DNA from 3 places in the Dyadobacter sp. AC419 genome. Region 1 is predicted to be linked to each of the others. Evidence: riboswitches for the same ligand, from Rfam matches in the RefSeq annotation. Region 1 holds a riboswitch; each other region holds the start of a gene.
The links. A riboswitch is a leader RNA that binds a small molecule or an ion and turns the genes downstream of it on or off. The one in region 1 is predicted to bind cobalamin.
Positions count from the first base shown of each region.

Region 2: another riboswitch for cobalamin. It lies ahead of AC0IYG_RS03680 (TonB-dependent receptor plug domain-containing protein); the one in region 1 lies ahead of metE (5-methyltetrahydropteroyltriglutamate--homocysteine S-methyltransferase).
Region 3: another riboswitch for cobalamin. It lies ahead of AC0IYG_RS14400 (hypothetical protein); the one in region 1 lies ahead of metE (5-methyltetrahydropteroyltriglutamate--homocysteine S-methyltransferase).

Region 1 covers NZ_CEEDCD010000018.1:184,900-190,189, forward strand. Annotated here, with positions in the region: gene AC0IYG_RS13225 (hypothetical protein) at 1-757, opposite strand, end outside; gene AC0IYG_RS13230 (acyl-CoA thioesterase) at 1,098-1,484, opposite strand; gene metE (5-methyltetrahydropteroyltriglutamate--homocysteine S-methyltransferase) at 1,559-3,880, opposite strand; cobalamin riboswitch at 4,003-4,221, opposite strand; gene AC0IYG_RS13240 (acyltransferase family protein) at 4,392-5,132, opposite strand; gene AC0IYG_RS13245 (acyltransferase family protein) at 5,125-5,290, opposite strand, start outside.
Region 2 covers NZ_CEEDCD010000008.1:54,537-59,826, forward strand. Annotated here, with positions in the region: gene AC0IYG_RS03670 (thioredoxin family protein) at 1-610, opposite strand, end outside; gene AC0IYG_RS03675 (DMT family transporter) at 712-1,650, opposite strand; cobalamin riboswitch at 1,712-1,914, shown strand; gene AC0IYG_RS03680 (TonB-dependent receptor plug domain-containing protein) at 1,911-3,881, shown strand; gene AC0IYG_RS03685 (YncE family protein) at 3,945-5,027, shown strand; gene AC0IYG_RS03690 (hypothetical protein) at 5,204-5,290, shown strand, end outside.
Region 3 covers NZ_CEEDCD010000019.1:178,129-183,418, reverse strand. Annotated here, with positions in the region: gene cobN (cobaltochelatase subunit CobN) at 1-1,193, opposite strand, end outside; gene AC0IYG_RS14405 (cobyrinate a,c-diamide synthase) at 1,190-2,512, opposite strand; cobalamin riboswitch at 2,693-2,879, opposite strand; cobalamin riboswitch at 2,947-3,197, shown strand; gene AC0IYG_RS14400 (hypothetical protein) at 3,325-3,951, shown strand; gene AC0IYG_RS14395 (TonB-dependent receptor plug domain-containing protein) at 3,954-5,290, shown strand, end outside.

The DNA.
Region 1 (5,290 bases):
AATGAGTTTTATGTTCACGCTGCACTTTCATGAGCATTGCATTATGCGTCGCTATTCCTTTAATTATATGTTCAGGTTTCCCCCAGGTTGTCACGGGTGAAACAATGTAACATGGAGTAAAATACTTTTTATCGTCCGGCCCGCCATTGAGACTAACTCCGGGAGGGAAGTAAGACGCGTATTTGACGAGCAACAGCGGCTCGTGTTTTTGATCGGCAATGCTGGCAATGCTTTTCAAATTCTGATAATAAGGCAAGGCCGTTTTAATGTCTTTTCCAAATTCAGCGAAATCAGAATCCACCTGATCATTACTAATGTAGAGCCTCTTAGATAATTTGTTGCGCAGCGCACTACAAGTCAAATGCAAAGCGTAAGGAATGACGGTGAACTTCATCTCCGGATGGCTCAGCAACAAATTGATTTCATCATACCATTTAATGTGACCATAATCTGCACGAAACAATTCCGTCGTGATGTTATTTGCGCGGTTTTCATTAATTGCTTCATAGTATATTACGAGATCAAATTTCTGGTGCCGGAGCATCCTGTATTTAATAGCATTGTCAAGCGAGTTGTGCCCTGGCATTGCAACATTAAAGAACTTAAACTTTTTGATTTCAGGATAAGCCTGTTGAAAATGTAAATCCAGACGCATTTCCAGTCTTGACCAATGTGTATTGACCACAGATCCGCCAAGAATTAAAATATTCCTCGTTTTTGGCCCGTGATCCAGCTTCGCCTGTTCGACCGACTCCATAAATGGATAATAATTTTGTTGGAGATAACGAGCCGGAAGCAGGAACGGATATCCGAAGCAAGTCAGCGCTAAACGAAAGATAAGCTCTGAGAAGACAAACAAGATCACAATAAATGTTGACGCCAGGGCTATCTTCCTAATCATGGAATAGAGCCCTCCTCAGCGGCAATAACGGCTATTAGATAAGTTTTCTGCCGATCGGGAAAGATAACACTTCCGAAGAAAGCAATAGGAATACGCATATTGTGCAATTAGTTGATCGCAAAATGGACCAACCTAATTCTCTGCACACAATCCGTTTATCCTCCGGTGACTTACGATGAGCAATCGGTTTAAATCGCTAAAATGTAATTTTTGTAGGCTTCAAATCTTCGTCAAGCGCAACGAAAGTAAAAATGCCCGTAACTGCCTTTTCGCGGCCTTCTTCGTACATTTTTTCAACGAAAATATCGACGCGCACTTTCATACTGGTGTTACCGACCGTTTCTACCCTTCCTACTAATTCAATAATGGTCCCTGCGGCGATGGGATGGGTGAAATCAATGCGGTCGGAGGAAACGGTTACGCAGCGCAATCTTGAAAACCGGGTGGCTGCAATAAATGCGATTTCGTCCATCATCGACAGGGCGGTGCCGCCGAAAAGTGTGTCGTAATGGTTTGTGTTATTAGGAAAAACCGTCTTAAATACGCGGGTTTCTGAGGCAAGAATCTTTTCTTCTAATGTCAAAATTGTAGCTTTTGGTCACGCAAATGTAAAAAAGAGTCAGGAATTGCGTTTCCTGACTCTTTGTAAAAATCGGATTATTGTTCAACTGCAACTGATTCGCGCAGCAGATTAGCGGCCGTGATCATGTTTTTCAATGCTGCTTCGGTTTCCGGCCATTTCCTTGTTTTCAGGCCACAGTCGGGGTTAACCCAAAGATTTCTTGCAGGGATTACCTTCAATGCTTTTTCCAGCAAAACAATCATTTCATCAACCGTAGGAACGCGCGGCGAATGAATGTCATAAACGCCCGGTCCTATTTCGTTGGGATAATTAAAGTTGGCAAATGCATCCAGCAGCTCCATTTGTGACCGCGAAGTCTCAATCGTGATCACATCCGCATCCATTGCTGCGATCGAATCAATGATGTCATTGAATTCGGAATAGCACATATGCGTATGGATCTGGGTCTGGTCGGCAACACCCGCAGCGCTCAGCCGGAATGCGTCCACGGCCCATTTCAGATAGTTGCGCCATGCATATTTCCGCAAAGGCAAGCCCTCGCGAATCGCCGGTTCATCGATCTGGATCACCTTAATGCCGGCCTTTTCAAGATCCACAACCTCATCCCGGATTGCAAGTCCGATTTGGAATGCGGTGTCTTTCCTTGGCTGATCGTCACGCACAAATGACCATTGCAGAATCGTTACCGGCCCGGTTAGCATGCCTTTCACGAGCTTTTCTGAATTCGCTTGTGCAAAAGCAGACCATTTCACCGTCATAGCCGCGGGCCGTTCGACGTCCCCAAAAATAACCGGCGGTTTCACGCAGCGGCTGCCGTAACTCTGCACCCAGCCATTTTGCGTGAATACAAATCCAGACAAGCGCTCTCCAAAATACTCGACCATATCATTACGCTCAAATTCGCCGTGAACCAACACATCAATGCCCAATGCTTCCTGCCAGCGCAATGAGGCCACAATTTCTTCCTTAATGCGTTCCTCGTAGGCTTCCAATGTCAGCTTTCCGCTTTTCAGATTTGCCCTCAACTGACGCACTTCATCGGTTTGCGGGAATGAGCCAATTGTTGTCGACGGGAACAGCGGCAGTTTCAGTTTTTCCAACTGAATGGATTGGCGGACATTGAATGCATTTTGCCTGTCAAAATCCTGCTGTGTAACGCCCTCAACGCGTTTTTTCACTTCCGGTTTGTGAATCAATGCGGAAGTCTTTCGGCTTTCTAGCGCTTTTTGATTTTCAATAAATAGCGCATTAGCGGTCCAATCCGTCTGAGCCAGATGCGTTAATGCTGCAACTTCACTCAATTTCTGTTTAGCAAAAGCCATCCAGTTCTTGATTTCCCGCGTTAAGACGGCTTCATTTTTTTCAAGGTCCAAATCATGCGGACTATGCAATAAGGAAGAAGAGGGAGCGATCATCACACGGGCTTCTCCCAAAACATCAATTGCCTGCTTTATGTAATCAAGCGACTTCTTGAAATCATTTTTCCAGATATTTCTGCCGTCCACAATGCCTAGTGAAAGCTTTTTGGCAGAATTTACAAATGTTGCATCGGCCAGGATTTCGGGCAAAGTTTCTGCGCCACACGTGAGGTCAATGTGCAATGCATCAATGTGCAAACTCGTTGCCGTGGAAAGGTTCTCTTCCAACGCACCAAAATAAGCTGCAACCAGAATCTTCAACTTCGGAACGGCTTCCCGGATTTGCGCATAAGCACTTTGCAGCGCAAGTTTGTCTTCGTCTCTCAAATCAAGCACAAGCGCTGGTTCGTCCAGTTGAATCCATTCCGCGCCGCGTGAGGCCAATTCCTTTAATACGGAAATGTAAACCGGCAAAAGATTATCCAGCAGATCAATTTTATCAAAACCCGCTTCCTTTTCTTTTCCCAACAAAAGATAAGTTACAGGGCCCACAAGCACTGGCTTGGTCAAAATGCCTTTATGCAGCGCATCTTCAAATTCTATAATGACCTTGTCGGAATAGCGATTGAATTTTTGGTCTTTGATAAACTCCGGCACCAGATAATGATAATTGGTGTCAAACCATTTGGTCATTTCCATCGCCTTGATATCCAGCCCATCACGTTGAACGCCACGCGCCATAGCGTAATACAAATCCAGCTCGCGATTCGATTTCCCGTCTATCAATTGATGGTAACGCTCCGGCACTGCGCCGGCCATGAGGCAAGTGTCCAAAACGTGGTCATACAATGAGAAATCATTGGAAGGAATAAAGTCTAAACCAGCTGCTTTCTGCATTTCCCAATTTTGATGGCGGATTTTGCGGGCGACTTTTTGCAGTTCGTCCCGATCAATTTTACCGGCCCAAAACTGTTCGCTGGCTTTTTTGAGCTCGCGCTGACTTCCAACGCGTGGATAACCAAGGTTGTGTGATAACATAGCATTCGTGTTTAAGAGTTAACAATAGAGCACAGGAATCTCGTCCAGGAATGTTGTTCCTGAAATTATCCAGCATAATGTTTTGTAAATCAATGCGTAACCATTTCCCAATCGTGAGGAAATAGTCATTGAGCGTAGCGGCAAGTCTCCTGGCTTGTATCACTTTTACCGCCCTTCTCGCCGCGAGGCAATGGGACACGAGGGTAAAAATCTGTTCTGCATTACACAGAACCAATACTTACAGTAGCACGACTGCCCGTGAATTTCACACGGTTCCTTTTTAATTTCTGCTCAGTTGGCTGAGGGCTCCAACAGCGAAAACCACTACCCCGATTGACGGGCGTTCATTAAGAACGGGGTAAAGTTAAAATGAAAATTTTGGGAGCGCTAAACAGGCCGTGTTTTAAGTGAAAGGCGTTCGTATTGATAAATACGAAGGGATAAAATATCTTTTTGCAAAGGTTTTGCAAGTGCCCAAAAGTGAATTTTGTTGAACAAAAATGAATGCATTTCACCGGTTTAGGCGCAACCGGAGCGAATTGACATTGATATATCGTTTCAAACCATTAATCGGCGACTCAAAGCAAAACCAGGATAAAGATGCAACAGCAACAACGAGTACGAGGCTTAGCGCCCTTCCCATTACATCGGTGACAATGAGCTCGATCTTGAATATTCTTTGAACCAGTTTTACAAAAACCGGCAGCAATATTGCAGGAATGATCATGTGATAAATGTAAATGCCATAGCTGATCTTGCCAATGTAACGAAGCAAACTGTTGTCCAAAATTTTGCCTCCGACGGACTTAAAACCGTTTCCATAACTGGCGTGCGCCACAAAAAATAAACAAAGCAACGCCATAGACGTCCTGAAAAACAGCGTAAACAGCACGGAATCCACTTGCCTGAAACAGAAGAAAAGAAATAGGCTAAATCCGCCTGCCGAAAAGATTTTCAGCTTACGCAAAAAGGCTTCGGGAGACCTGTCATAAACCAAAACGAAAGCCCAAAGCGCGCCTAACCCGAATGCATCCAGGCAAGTCGGCATCAGCACGCCGAGGTTATGACCAAAAAATGAAAGGATCAAGCGACTTACAATGCCCAATGCAATGGTTGCAAAAATGACTTTTTCCAGAAACCGCACGGGAACGGCTAATATTATAAGTGGCCAAAAAATGTAAAACTGCTCTTCAACGGCCAGCGACCATAATGTAGAGAGCAAGTCGGACCAGTTGCCTGTTTTTTCAAGCAAAAAATTCGAAATATAAAGAAGATAATGTGCGGGATCTGTGTAAAAGTCTGTTTGGATGGGCGAGAATAAAATGAATTGACCTGGCCTGCCAAACGAAAAACAACAGCAAATAATACAAAGGGAAAATCCGCAAAGCGCGCCTGATAATGAAGTTTTTA
Region 2 (5,290 bases), on a different contig from region 1:
TGAAAAAGTTAATTTTACTTTGATGGAACTGAGTAAATAAAGTGTAAAAGCCTTTACTTCGCTGCAAACAACGAATTGTAGGTTTTGGCCTGTAGGTGTCGAAGGCTTCTTTTTTGTGGTAATCTTCGCCGATGAAGGTGATAACCTGATGGAATTCTTTTGCTTTCATGTAACCTGGAAGAGGCTGGATCATATTGAACTTGTCATCAAGAAAAACGGTCGTGGGATAGCTGGGCTGGTTATTGGTTAATGCCAATGCGAGCTGATGTATGCCTCGATTGCCTTCGGGCTGAAATTCGAATTTTTTGTTGCCCAACGTGATTGCCTTCTTTTGTTCAGCGTCGAGTTTTACTGCATAATATTTACGATTGACATAATCGACGACCGCTCTATTTTTGAAAGTTTCGCGATCCATCACTTTGCACCAGCCGCACCAGTCGGTGTAAACATCAATCATGACTTTCCTTGGCTCGTGCTGGATTTTGGCATACGCTTCCTCAATCGTCATCCATTGAATGCCTTCTGCGCGTGAAGTGGTGTCTGAACGAAATCCGGTGATGAGCGCGAATGTGATCAGGACAATGGTGCAGGTCAGAATCGATTTTTTCATAGCCTTTCGCTTGTTTAACTAAAACAGCATTTCTCTAAAATTAATCGTAAGCTCAAAAATTTCAGCCTAATCTGAAACCATAAGCAGCAGAATGTTGAACCTTACTCCGCTTTATCAGCGACGATCACCGTCTTTTTGGCAAAAGAAACCATTATTCCTCCCGCTACAATCAGGATCATGCCGGTTAGCATGGATAACGATGGAATGGCTTCTCCCATCAAAAAACCAATCAAAACGGAGAAAAGAATATTGGAATAACCAATCGCAGCCACGCGGCCCGCTTTGTCAAATGTAAAAGATTGGGTTAACATTCGCTGTCCCATCAAGGCTGTTAATCCTAATGCTAAAAATCCCAGCCATTGAAATCCATCGGTTGGCCAACGAAAAGTCCCGATGAGGAAATCGAGGTGTTCCATGGGATAATAAGTTCCGACGAGCATGGAAATAATGGGCATTACAATGCCACTCAGCATGAACGAGAGAATGATCGCACGCGTGTCGTAAACAATGCCTAACTGCCTGATAGACAAATAAGAAATAGCAGTCAGCAATGCATTTCCAAGCCCTAGCGCATTGTCGCGTAAGGAAATGGACAGGTCGGGACGGAAAACGAAAAGTATGCCCATAAATCCGACAAAAATGGCCGCCCATTCCCGGGAATTGAGCGTTTCACCGATCAGCAGCCAGGAAAGCAATGCCAGGAAAATCGGATAAGTGTATTGATACGTTGACGCGCGCCCTAAACCCAATGTTTGAATCGCGTAAAAAAGCATGTAAAGCGATAATGTGCCTACAACACCCCTGAAAATCAGCAGCCCCAACTTCCCGCCTTGCTGACGAACCGGCCGTCGCCAAATGCTGGTCAGAACAAATACGACGCCAACGATATTTCTAAAAAAGACCAGTTGAACAATGTGAAAATCACGCCCGAGCCACTTGGAAATCGCAGATGTCAATGAGAAGAAAAAGGCTGCTCCCAGCATTAAATAAATGCCTTTTTGAGAGTTGTTAACAGTAAGTTTTTGGGTAAGGGCAGCCAATATTATGCAGGTTTTGGCCAAATATAAACCATAACGGCCACAGTCGAAAGTCCCTTCAATTCCCTACCTTTGCAACTTTGGCGCCATACGCTGCTTCAATGCAACAATAAGGCTTAATAGGGAATTCCGTTTATCCGGAAGCTGTCCCCGCAACTGTAAGTCTGCAAATTTTTTGATCCAACCCCCAGTGCCACTGTATTTTAAACGGGAAGGCCGCGGATTAATAAGACAAGCCAGGAGACCTGCCAGAAAAAATTCACATGTTTGTTTTCGGAGGAAAGACAAAAGTGAAACGCCAATTCATATCAGCTCAGGTGATCGTTGATCGAAGATTTTTCATGATTTTGACCATTGTGTCATGGCTTTTTATTCCAAAAATCCTTGTCGCCCAGCAAGATAGCATCCGTTTGGATCCTGTTATTGTGAAAGGTTTTGTTCCTGAAAAATTCATGAGCGGCCTTAAAATCCAGAAGATCGATTCGGCAGCACTCATTCAATTCCGCTTCCAGAATATCAGTGACCTGCTTTCGTTTTACACGCCCATTGCATTTAAAAATTACGGCCCTGGCCAGCTGAATACGGCTTCTTTCCGTGGAACATCTGCCAATCACACGGCTGTTTTATGGAATGGGTTGAACATTAATTCGCCTATTTTGGGCCAAACCGATTTTTCAACTATTCCCGTCGCCGGATTTGATCAATTATCTGTTCAATATGGTTCCTCTGCAAGCATTGTGGGTTCCGATGCGGTTGGCGGAAGCATTCTATTAGGCAGCGCGCCGACCAGGGAAGCCCTTAGCGTAACATTGGGCAGGCAACAAGAAAGCTTTAACAACCATCAGACGCAGTTTACAGCAAGTTATGCAGCTCCCATCAATGCTAACTGGAATTTTTCAGGAAAAACCAGTGCATATGACGGCCGCATGAATAATCATTTTCCTTACTCGGAGCGTAGACAATATGCTTTGCTTCCTGCGAATTCTTTCCAGCGCGGGCTTGTGCAGGATTTGTTTTTCACCTCAAAAAACGATCACCAGATTTCCGCCCACGTGTGGCTCACCCGCAACCGGCTTACACTCACACCCGACGATCAGGCCGGACGCGAGCTTACATTGACAGAGGCTTACCGCACAATGCTGCGTTATAATTACAAGTTTTTAACATTGCGCTCTGCATGGGTCAGGGATATAATTGATTATGCTAAAGGAGATTACAGCCAATGGGACCATGCGGTTACCGACAAGTTTTCCAATCGTGCGGAGCGTGATTTTGAGTTTGGCAAATTACAGATCAAAGCGGGCGGCGAGTGGACACATTACCGGGCACGAGTGGCGGGTTATGAAGCCGGTTTGCTCACTGAAAACCGAGGTGATCTCTTCTTACTCAGCCGGTTACAAGCCACAAAGCGTCTGCTGATCTCTGCCAATCTGCGACAGGCTTTTGTGACGGGTTTTAATCCACCATTTACGCCGTCGCTGGGCGCTGAATATTTATTGGTGCAAAACACCGGTTATCTTTTGAAAATAAAAGGCTCTTACGGTCGCAGTTACCGGGTTCCAACATTGAATGAGCGTTATTGGAAAGATATGGGCAATCCGGATATCAGACCGGAAAGTGGTTGGAACAAAGAAATTGGGCTTGAACAACATGCTGTTTTGCCAGGCAACCACTCCATTTCAGCGACAATAACCGCCTATCATAACCGCATTAAAGACTGGACTTACTGGAATCCTTCACGCGCCTATCATGTTGAAAATTTGCAGCAGGTTTTGGCACGCGGACTTGAAGTGCAGCTTGGGTGGAAATATCAGGTTGCTGCCTGGAAAGCGGGTTTAAATGCAAATTATGCGTTGAATAAAAGCTCGCAGGAAAAGGCTTACGACGCTTATTCCTCAGACATTATCGGGAAGCAACTTGTTTTTGTGCCGATGCATTCCGGCAATGTTAACGCATTTTTGCAATATAAAAATGCCCGCTTGACCGGACAGGTTCAGACGCTTAGCAAGCGTTACAGCACATTCGATAATTCACAATATTTAGCGGGTTACACGCTGTCAAATCTGCTGGCTGAGTATACTTTTGTTTCTGCGATAGCAAAAATGCGGGTGCAGGCGCAGATCAATAATCTCGCAAACACGTTCTATTTAAATGTAAGAAACAATGCAATGCCCGGCAGAAGCTTTGCGCTGAGCTTAATTTTGAGTTACAATTCCCTTCCTGCGGCCGAATAAAGGTTTTGTAAGAACTTTCAGGCGGTTTAGGAAGCTAAATGTTTACAATTAATAAAACAAAAAATGAAAAAACAGTTATCCAGATTAGCAGCATTTACAGCATTATCCTTTTTTGCATGGTCATGTAATCAAAGCGATCCGGCTCCGAAAGGCGATTTTATTCAGGGCGTTTTTGTGATCAATGAAGGGAATTTCTCTCAAAATAACGGCGCAATTTCATTCTTTACCAGAGAACAAACCACTGCACAGGCTGACATATATTCCACGGCAAACGGGACTGCTTTGAAAGGTGGCGTGCAAGGTTATGCTGCCGCTGGTGAAGTCGGGATCGTGCTGGTTGACAATTCAGCAGCCGGACTGGACAAGATCGAAATTGTTAACAGCAATACATTCAAAACGATTGCATCCATCGGTGCACCGGACATTGAAAACCCGCGCGAAGTGGTTTTTGGGCCAAACAATAAAGCCTATGTTTCATGCTGGGGAACCAACGAAGGATATGCTTATAAAACAGGTTACGTTGCTGTAATTGACCTGATTAGCAACAAAATCACCAAAAAGATCGACATCGCGTCTGGACCTGAAACGCTCGTATTTAATAATGGAAAACTGTTTGTGGGGACGATTTCTTACGGAATGGGGAACACACTTTCTGTGATTAACACATCCACTGACACAGTCGAAAAAACCATCACTTTCACAAACGCTCCGACACCAATCGGCATCGATGCGAATGGGAAACTTTGGGTAAATGACGGCATTTTAGCCATCCGCATTAATCCTGACACTTACGCTTCTGAAGCATCATTAACAATGGGTGCCGACGCAAGCAAATCGGCTGGAAATTTCGCATTCAGCGCCGACCGCAGAAGTGTTTTCTTCACATTATCATATAGCGACGCAAATTATGTGTCGCACGGAGAAACTTACAGATTTGGCATTAATGATGCGCAAATCAATGTTACAACGCCATTTATCAAACGCCTTTTCTCAGGCCTGGCAGTGGACCCATCGCAAGGTTTGATCTACGCGGGTGTTACGCCTTCTTATGCGCAGGCTGGCTATGCAGTGCGTTACCGTGCAGACGGCACATTGGTTGACTCGGTTAAAGTGAATGTCGCGCCAACCGGCTTCTTCTTCAAGTAATTTTTTGATTTCATTTTGAAAAGCACCCGGCGATTCGTCGTGTGCTTTTTTGCATTTGGCCCAAGACATTTCGCCTTTAAATAATCGATGCCAAGCCGTTAATTCATTGGATTGGGCCGATTAATTGATTGATCGCATTATTTGCAGCAGTGTGCAATTCCTCTGTTTCTCAATACATGCGCTTAAAAAAAGAGTCTTTATCAGTTTTCATTTTCTTCGGTGCACTGCTGTTTCAAATTGCAGCCCTTGCACAATGGAGTGCT
Region 3 (5,290 bases), on a different contig from region 1:
AAAGATATTGTATTCACCAGCACATCCAGCTTCACGGAATTTTCGAAATATTGAAAGGCCTGCGGTTTGCCGGTGTTCGGATCTATGGATTTTAATGATGATGTAAAAACGGGAAGGACATTCAGCCGCTGATCTTCCAGCGAGCGGATCATGGCATCCACAAAACCGGTGTTTCCACTAATCCAATGTGCACGATAGAATGTTAATCCGGCCGTCGGGAGCGCGTAATCGTGATATTTCAGCCAGTCAGAAATGTCTGCGTTCTCGGGCAAATCGGGATGATAAATACCGTGCTCAGGCAATGCTGCCGGCGGCTCCGCACCAAAGTCGGTGATGAGCAAATGGTCTGACAGATAGCATAATAACGAATACAAATTGGCATAACCACCTGCATTCAGGTAATGCAATGTTTCCTGCAAAACATCAGGCGTAACCGTGGATAAGGCAGCAAATTCGGGGTTGAATTCGCCGGTTCCACTGACGACGATCAGATATTGCCCGCGCTGATTGGCAAGATGAACGAGCTGACTGAACCCAGGAATCGTGCTGAGCCTGCCATGAACGCGGACGACAATGATCTTTGCCTCAGCCAGTTCACGTTCCAGCAATTGCGCCATTTGTTCTTCACTTCTGATCCCGGTGAGGCTCATGCCCATGGTTTTGGGAAAATCTTCGGGTAAAATCTGAATCGTGCGGTCGAGGGCCAGCAGGTCAGTGTCGGCGTGGGTCAGGAAGACGATGCCTTCTGTGGGTTGAGCGACAAGGCCGGCCAATGTTGCATTTTCGGAGCCTTTCCAGGTGTAAAATTGAAACACATATTCGGCCAGGTCAGCAGGTGGCACGAGATAGCGATCGGCCTGAACCATGCTTTCGATGTAATCAAAAATGGCCAGGATCTGCCAGTCATTATTAATGGAATGAAACCAGACTGAATGTCCGTCAAACAGCAGCGTTACCACATTAGCCAGCGTGCACGGTCCGAGGCAGCCGCCTTTGGTCATGTGGACCTTGTTGCGAAGCTTTCGTTTCAGCCATTCGGTTTTGTAAAGCTCCACCGGAACGGGCGCATATCCCCTATCCACCCGCCCGCAGCAGCATGCATTATAGCAATAGGATAAATGTCCCCGGCGCTGCACGAGGTTGATCGACTTTCCGTCGGCGCGGGTAATCCGCTGGCGTTTGATTTCTTTCATAACCGCGCCAAGCCTTTCATTTTCAATAGTTTATTGATGAAATGTTCGTTCTCGCCCCAGTACACGTGCATATAGGAAGCGAAGGTTTTTTTGTGTCTGTAAAGCCGGGTGTTTGTTTCAATTCCTTTTGCATTGAGGAACTGGACGGGCAGTTCTTCCAGCTTATTGGTGTCAAAATCTGAGTAATGAAACTCGTGTCCTTTGTATGCCAGATCTTCCCAAATGGCAGTGCGGTAACCCAATGTCATTTTCGTGTTTTGCATGGTCGTGCTGCATTTGAGCGCGCCGGCCACAGCAAATGTTTGTCCATTATTATCTGTTAAATTTTCACCCAAATACATTAACCCGCCACATTCAGCGTAAGTCAGTCCTCCACTTTCGCAGTAAGCCTTAATGCTTTCACGCATGCTGTGATTATTGCTGAGCTGCGCTGCATAAAGCTCCGGATAACCACCGGGCAAATACAGAAAATCAGCCGGCGGCATTGTGTCATCGTGCAGCGGACTAAACCATTTTATTTGGCCAAAAGCGGAAAGCACCTGAATGTTCTGGTGGTAAGTAAATGCAAATGCCTCGTCGCGGGCGATTGCTATTTGCAAGTTTTGTTTTGGTAAAAAAGCGGTTTTAAAATGAACGTGACGCTTTGAATGTTGAGTGATTTCCAGCAGGCGTTTTATATCAACAGTTGCTTCAATTGCCTGCGCTGCATTTTTGATAATTGCCTCATAATCAGTTTCTGCTGAGATATGTAGCCCTAAATGCCGGGAAGGGATTTGAAGCGCCTCATTTTTTGGCAGATAACCCAATGGCTCAATGCCTACATCTGCGCAGGCATCTTTCAAGAAACTATAATGCGATGCTGTGTTTACGAAATTGAAGATCACACCGACAACATTGATCTGCTTTCTGAAATTTTTCAATCCATAAAGCAGCGGCGCAACAGAATAGGCCATGGATCTTGCGTCCATCACGAGGATTACGGGAATGTCGAGCAGCCCGGCAATTTCCGCACTGCTTCCTCTCATTTTGTCGGCCCCGTCAAACAAACCCATCACGCCTTCGGTAACCGATACGTCCGCATCTTGGGAATAGGACTGATATTGTTCCTGTACATGACTTTCAGAAGCCATGAATGTGTCCAGGTTGATGCTGATATTTCCCGAAGCATGCGTGTGGTGGATCGGGTCAATGTAGTCCGGGCCGCATTTGAAGGGCTGCACGGTTAATCCCCAATTTTTCAGCGCGCGCAGCAATGCCAGGGTAACCGTCGTTTTACCTGAATTGCTTGATGGTGCTGAGATCAGAAAGTGTGATTTCATGCCGTTGCTTCCATTCTTTTAACTGACATTGAATGTGTTAAAAGCTCCTTGCATCATTTTCACGATGCGATCAGAAGAGGAAGCCAGCATGTCGTGCAGGAGCACGCCTGTTGCAGTTCCGGGTTGTTAAAACCACGAAAAACAGATATCCGGACCGACTTGCTTCATCTCGCGAAAGCATCGTCAACTTTGAAAAAGGCAGGTCTCCTGGCTTGTAACATTCATATCATCCTTCCCGGGTGTGCACCCAGTGGACAACTTTTGATATAAACTTTTTGCGTTACTTACAGTTGCGCGACAGCTCGTGATTCTCACACGGTTCCCTATTAATTTACTGGTTTGTAAAACCTGTCTCTGTTGGAAAAAAGAATGTAAAGAACTCGTTATTGGGCCAAAGATATGGTAAATGTTAACAAAGTAGATTAAAAAGATCTAGCTTTGCCGCTTCATTTGGTGTCCGCCTTTGGCGGAATTAAAAGGGAATCCGGTGTAATTCCGGAGCAGTTCCCGCTGCTGTAAGTTCAATTTACAAGCTTCTGACATAATGCCACTGGGGTGCAATTTTGAATGATAGAATGATAGAATGAATGAATAAAAACATTCAGTCATTCAAAATTCAAAATTGACCTGGGAAGGCGTTAGAAGTTGAACGAGCCAGAAGACCTGCCAGTTGAGAATATCCGTTTTGCTTTCGGGAAGAAAGGCGATAGGATGTCGGCAGGGCGTGTGCGTCTTTGCCCCTCCTCTTGTATGCTCCTGTTTCCAATCCGGATAAGTTCAGTGCCTTTTTGGCGAAACCTTATTCGATTGTTATGGTCAATTACTTACTTGTCGATTCCCTTCTTTTAGGCATCCAGCATTCTTTTGAACCCGATCATATGGCGGCCGTTTCTGTGCTGGCCATTGACGAAAAGCAGGGTCCGGCGCGGCGCTGGAAGCTGATCTGGCGGTCGATGCATTGGGCGCTGGGGCATTCTTTGAGCCTCATTTTGTTTGCAGTTTTGGTGCTGCTGCTTAAATCCCAGCTTTTGCTTGAAGTCTCCGGAAAAGTTGAAATGCTCGTCGGGCCTTTGATGATCTGGCTGGGGATTGTGGCGATCAGGCGGAATTTCTTACCACGGGATGCACGAATTTACACGAATCCGCCGCAGCAGGTTAGCCGCTCTTTTTGGGTGGGCATGGTGCATGGACTGGCTGGCACGGGCGGGGCTTGTGCGGTGGCGCTTACCCTGGCGGCGAGTGATGCGCAGACTGCTGTCTGGATCATCATCATTCAAAGTTTAGGAATCATTCTTTCCATGTCCGCTTATGGCTATTTTTTTGCTTTATCAATCAGCCGGTATGTCTCCAAACGTGAGCAGTTTTTCCGGATAGTCAATTATCTCGTAGGCGCTTTTTCTATTGTCATCGGAGCAATCACGCTCTCCAATTCATTTTAATATTGAAAACATTTACTTACCAGATCGCAGCATTGCTGGCGATTTCGCTTTGTGCAAAAGCACAGAATCCAGTTGCAGATTCCAGCAAAACCAATTTGCTCAACCCCATCGTGGTCACCGCCACACGCTTTGAAACGCGGAAGGAAAACCTGGCGCAGCAGCTTACGATCATTTCCAGTGAAGACTTAAAACTCACCCCTGCCGCTGACATTACCGACATTGTGCGCAAGCTGGCGGCCGTCAACGTGATTCAATATCCAAACTTGTCATCCGGCATCGGGATCCGCGGATTCCGGCCGCAATTTTCGGGGCTCAATCAGCGGACATTGCTGCTGATCGATGGCCGTCCGGCGGGGGTTACCAATTTATCGCAGATCAATTTGAATGGCATTGAGCACATTGAAGTGCTGAAAGGGCCTGCGTCTTCTTTGTATGGTTCACAGGCAATGGGCGGGGTGATCAACATTATCCGCACCAAATCACAAGGCCCAACCAAGGGAAATGCATTTGTAGAATATGGCAGTTTTACAACAATGCAAGCCGGGCTTAATGCAGGCGGTAACCTGACCAAAAAGCTCGACTATGATGTTTCGTTCGCATATTTTCAGCGTGCGAAGGATTATAAAATAGGAAAGAATAATCTGCTCCGGGATCTGTTTGGGTTTGAAAATGCACAGAAAAATTACACGGATATTCCGGTCGAGCAGGTGGATGAAACGGTTACGGACGGACAGCGCAGGCCATTTACAAACCTGCATTATTACACGGGTCGGGCGCGGCTGGGCTATCAATTGAGCAAAAACTGGCGGGTCGATGTAAGCGGAGAAAATTTTGTAGCGAGAAACGTTGAATCTCCCGGCGAAATATCATCCGGAAGTGCGGAGGCGAGTAAAAAAAATAACGACAGAAATGCGGTTGACGTGGCTGTTTCGGGCATAATAGGAAATCATGAACCGAGCTTAAAAGTCTTTCATGGACAGGAAAATACGAAAAACTTCACGCTCAATGTTGCGGGAAAACCAGTAATGCCGTTCCGCTCGGCCGAAGGTGAAAACCAATGGACCGGGGCACAAATTAAGGACTCCTGGAAGATCGGAAAGCACACGATCATGCTGGGTTATGATTATCTGAACGCCCAGACGAGCAGCCGAAGATGGAGCAATGATACGACCGAGCGGGCACCGACGCAGCCTGCCTATTCGATCACTTCGTCGGCTTTTTACGCACAAGCGCTTTTGAACTATAAAAAATGGACGCTGCAACCGGGTGTGCGCTATGACAATATTACATTCAATGTAAAGGAAACAGCACTTTTGCCCACTTATCAGGCTGGCAAAAA